2 regions of the Litoribrevibacter euphylliae genome follow, and region 1 is predicted to be linked to the other one. Evidence: predicted binding sites of a transcription regulator. Region 1 holds the regulator's gene; the other holds the start of a gene.
What was found. The regulator LexA, encoded in region 1, represses DNA repair genes until DNA is damaged. The targets are predictions, from matches to a motif close to TACTGTNTANNTANACAGTA.

Region 2: ACFOEK_RS00155 (LexA family protein) is a predicted target of LexA. The motif match lies at 801-820, and genes of this name have one in related genera.

The regions. Positions count from the first base shown of each region.
Region 1 is NZ_JBHRSZ010000001.1:285,837-288,042, reverse strand. It holds gene ACFOEK_RS01180 (hypothetical protein) at 1-715, opposite strand, end outside; gene lexA (transcriptional repressor LexA) at 888-1,523, shown strand; gene ACFOEK_RS01170 (hypothetical protein) at 1,645-2,206, opposite strand, start outside.
Region 2 is NZ_JBHRSZ010000001.1:44,722-46,927, forward strand. It holds gene ACFOEK_RS00150 (Ig-like domain-containing protein) at 1-546, opposite strand, end outside; gene ACFOEK_RS00155 (LexA family protein) at 843-1,268, shown strand; partial or broken gene ACFOEK_RS00160 (Y-family DNA polymerase) at 1,256-1,354, shown strand; gene ACFOEK_RS00165 (helix-turn-helix domain-containing protein) at 1,580-1,900, opposite strand; gene ACFOEK_RS00170 (hypothetical protein) at 2,022-2,206, shown strand, end outside.

The DNA.
Region 1 (2,206 bases):
ATACAGGCTCCCTGCTTGTTCCCGAAAACAAGTAAACACCAACATCGGTATCATCTAAGGTCTGAACCCAACGCGCGGCCCAATCAATGCGTTTCTCTTCTTTCGATGACTCATATTGCGCAGCATCATTATCAATAGGAATAAAGGTTCTGAAGCGTCCGTCTTCTCCTGGAAAGTTCCTCTCTCTATGCCCTGCCAATAAGAACAAGTCCAAAATACCTGACTCGAATTCGATGGAAGTATTGATCATCGGCTGACCAAGCTTATCTTCCTGATCCAAGGAACTGGCTGCATCAGTCTGATTAATCACATCCACCAAATGTCTTGACTCGGTAACACCCCAAAAGACTTTGTGGATACCTGCACGCAACTCCCAACCTTCGCCGAGGTGATTCCAATAAGCCTTATTAAGATCAATTAAGTTTCTTTCAGGGTCATGTTGATCAACGCGTAATTTAGGCTCAACAATCAAAAAGTCGCTACCGGAATCTGCTTCATAAAAGAATTCTGCTTGATACTCTAACGCGAAATCCGATCGTTGCTGATCAGCATCACCTTCATGAGCAAAACCCCGCCACTGAGTAGTCACCTCATTAGTTAATTCATAAGAGCTAGCAACCTGAGGAAGCAACAAAGAAAGCGAGCCTAATAAAGGGACAAACGAGAAGGATCGGGTGGATAGAGTTCGGATCGAAGAAAACAAATTCTTGTACAAGAGAAACCCCAATAGTTATTAATTGTTCTTAGGTTGGGCTATCTTGAGAATTAATGATTGATATGTCAACTATATAGGCATCTGCTCTCTCCTATCAAAAACATTATCAAATCCATTTACGATACGCAAAAAATACTGTATACCTATACAAAACTGTATAAAAGGTCAGTTCATGATTAAGCTCACTAAACGCCAACAAGAAGTGCTAGAAGTGATTAAGAATCACATCGACGACACAGGCTATCCACCAACGCGTGCTGAAATTGCCAAGACACTGGGCTTCCGCTCAGCGAATGCAGCTGAAGAGCATCTAAAAGCCCTGGCCAAAAAGGGCGCCATTGAAATGATGCCGGGCACTTCACGTGGATTAAGAATCCCCGGTTATGAAGCCTCTGCATCCAATGATGAACCAGAACAACCTCAAGGCTTACCGGTTATCGGACGTGTGGCGGCAGGTTCACCAGTATTAGCAGAAGAACATGTGGATCATATTTGCCCGGTTCAACCTGAATTCTTTAATCCACCAGCGGATTACCTCTTAAGAGTTCAAGGTCTAAGTATGAAAAACGTAGGCATTCTGGACGGAGATTTATTGGCCGTTCACAAAACTCAGAATGTTCGGAACGGGCAAATTGTCGTGGCACGCATCGGAGATGATGTCACCGTGAAGCGCTTAGACAAAAAAGGCAATATTGTACGCCTGATTCCAGAAAATGAAGATCTGGAAGACATTATCATCGATACCACAGAAGAAGCGGTTTACATCGAAGGATTAGGTGTTGGCGTAATTCGTAATGGCGATTTGTAAGTTATTTGATCGACCACTGTAGGTTCTGAAGAAATCTCATCGGCCGACAATAAAAAGAGGATATTTGAATTCACTCAATATCCTCTTTTTTATTTCTAATTGAACCCGTGGAAGCTATCCACTAATAAGCACGATAATGCATCGGATCGCCAGAAATCGGACACTCAAAATCTAGCTCGACTAAATCCACCTGCATACGATCACGATCCGTATTTCCTGAAATATACTCATCACCAAGCACCGGATGGCCAATCTCTAGGAAATAACAGCAGATATCTTTCGCATCACCTTGCGATAAATAGACATCAAGGATTGTGCTATCAGTGTGTTCCACATACTTCACAAGTTCACAACGACCTTTCAGCGCGTAGTCTTCATCATTGATATCCAGTTCATTACTCCCTTCAATACAACCAGACACCTCCACTCGATACTTAAAACTGAATCCTTGATTCTCCTGAAGCTCCGTGAAGGCTGCCGCCGCACGACGGTGATGTACCAACAATAGAATGCCCTTTGAGTCATCTGCCAACTCATACATTAAGTACGCATCGCGCTCAGATTCAAAGGTTTGATCCGCGATTCTTAATAAAGAGAGATGATCACCAAACAACTCACCTTCGATTGGCATACCCGCCGGTTTCATCCACACACTGTACTGCAGTTGATCAGTTAATAATTCT
Region 2 (2,206 bases), 240 kb from region 1:
GTACTCGGGAGTTTGTCCAACAATGTTATTAGCTATGTTGGTGCCTGCAATATACTCACCTTGATTTGATATGGCGTTAACTCGAACTGATGAATAAGGTCTTGAGTCTAATGGCGGAATATCAGTTTTGTTTCCTGATGTCTCCCAGTAGAAACCATTACCGCTGGAAATATCTGATCCAACAATAATTTCACCGTTAGCGGTTATATCGCCAGGCATCAGGTAATTTGAATTGAGAAGGGAATTTAGACTTTCAGTATCTTCCCCTTTATTCCAGATAAATGCTTCGGAACTACTGATTGCTCCAATACACACTTCGCCAGAGTTGGAGCATGATGTAACGTCATACGTTGCTATTGGCTGAAAACCGTCTTGTTCACTCCATTTTAAGCCTTCTTTACCGAAGATTATTTGAGCATTCGGTGAAACACCAATAACTTCTTTATCATTTACTTCTGTGAGTGTACTGAATGCATGGAGAGGTGTGGATAGAACCATTAAAGATGAGAGACCTATACAGCTAAGTATAGAAAAATGCTTGTGCATCTACTTATTTCCTTATTAGTAGTGTTTTGAACTAAATATTTCAGATTGTTTGTTTTTAGTTCGATTAACAATATACCTGAGGTTGTTTTACATCCTTTTTTGCAGCAGCCAGCATAGATAGCTACGGTTTTTTCGACAATGTTAAATTACCTTAAAGCCAGTAAGGTAGGGAGGATTGAGGCTGGTTTAGGTTAAAAGTATTAATATTTATGTATACCCGTTTATCGATTTCTGGTTCACTTTTCTTTATTTTTTGCTGTATATTTTTACAGTTATTTTGGTGAAGTGAATAAACTATGAAAGTTGTTCATATCGCTCGGAGTGAGATATCGAAGCTAAGCTTCTTTACATCTTGGGTTGCTGCAGGGTTTCCAAGCCCGGCGGACGATTATGCCGAGCGCAGCTTGAGTATTGATGAGTTGTTGATTAAGCACCCTTCTGCGACGTATTTAGTACGTGCTTCTGGGGACTCTATGATTCGTAGAGGTATCTTCGACCAAGACATTTTGATTGTCGATCGCTCCATTGAAGCCAAAGATGGCGATATTGTGATTGCGGCATTTAATGGTGAGTTAACTTGTAAGTATTTGGATTTAACGAAGCGTTGTTTAGTAGCTGCAAACCCGAAATTCCCTCCAATTCCTATCCATGATGAACAAGATCTCTTAATCGAAGGGGTTGTGATTTCATCCATCCGGTTGCATCGCGCATGTACGCGTTAGTGGACTGCAATTCATTCTTTGCCAGTTGTGAACAAGTCTTTCGACCTGATTTAAGGGGGAAGCCTGTTGTTGTATTGAGTAATAACGTACTTGTATATTTAAAAAAATTGACTATAGGTGTTTTTTTAAAATTCAGTCTCTTATTTGTTTTAATTAGTCCGCTTATACTGCCAGTAAAATGGACTGAAAAGCTTAAATAGGTCCATTAAATCAACTTGTATCAGCCTAGTAACTTTAATTTAATCAATTCTGTCCAACGACCCTTAGATCAAATTAAAAGAGTCCATAGCTATTACTCAGTGAAAGTAAGGCTAGTCTTTTCTCTCTGTGTTTGAAGTTAATTGTTGAATGAGAGCTTTCTGTTTATCTTCACTCAATCTGTTTATAAGGCAGAGAAGTTCAGCTGTGATATCAGATTCACAGAAGAAAAAAGCGACAGGTACACCAAGCTCATCAGCCATCTTTTTTAAGGTGTCATAATCTGGCGTATGACGACCTTTTTCATAATGATTCATACGACTGCTGGCCGAGCTGGCTTCCATTCCAAGACGAATTCCCAACTCACGCTGGCTAATGCCTTTCTTTTTGCGTGCTTGGTATAAACGCTTAGTGAAGGGACTTGAACTGGACAAAGGGTGTTCATCTTATTTCGACCTATGATACTTAGATTGTCTAAGTATATTACTGTTGTGTATACTTAGGAATCCTAAGTATTGTTTGTACTGGTATATGCGTTTAGCCATGTAAACCACGATGAGTAAGATCAAACTTAAACCTGAAATCCTCTCACTTCTAAGCTCAGGTAATTTTGAGTGTTTCACTGCGCCAGAGTTAACGGATGCTTATTTGACGTTACCTCAAATAGAAGGGATTAGCCGTAGCGCAGCCGTACAGTTCATTCATAGGACAATCAAACGTCTATGTGAATGCGGTTTTTT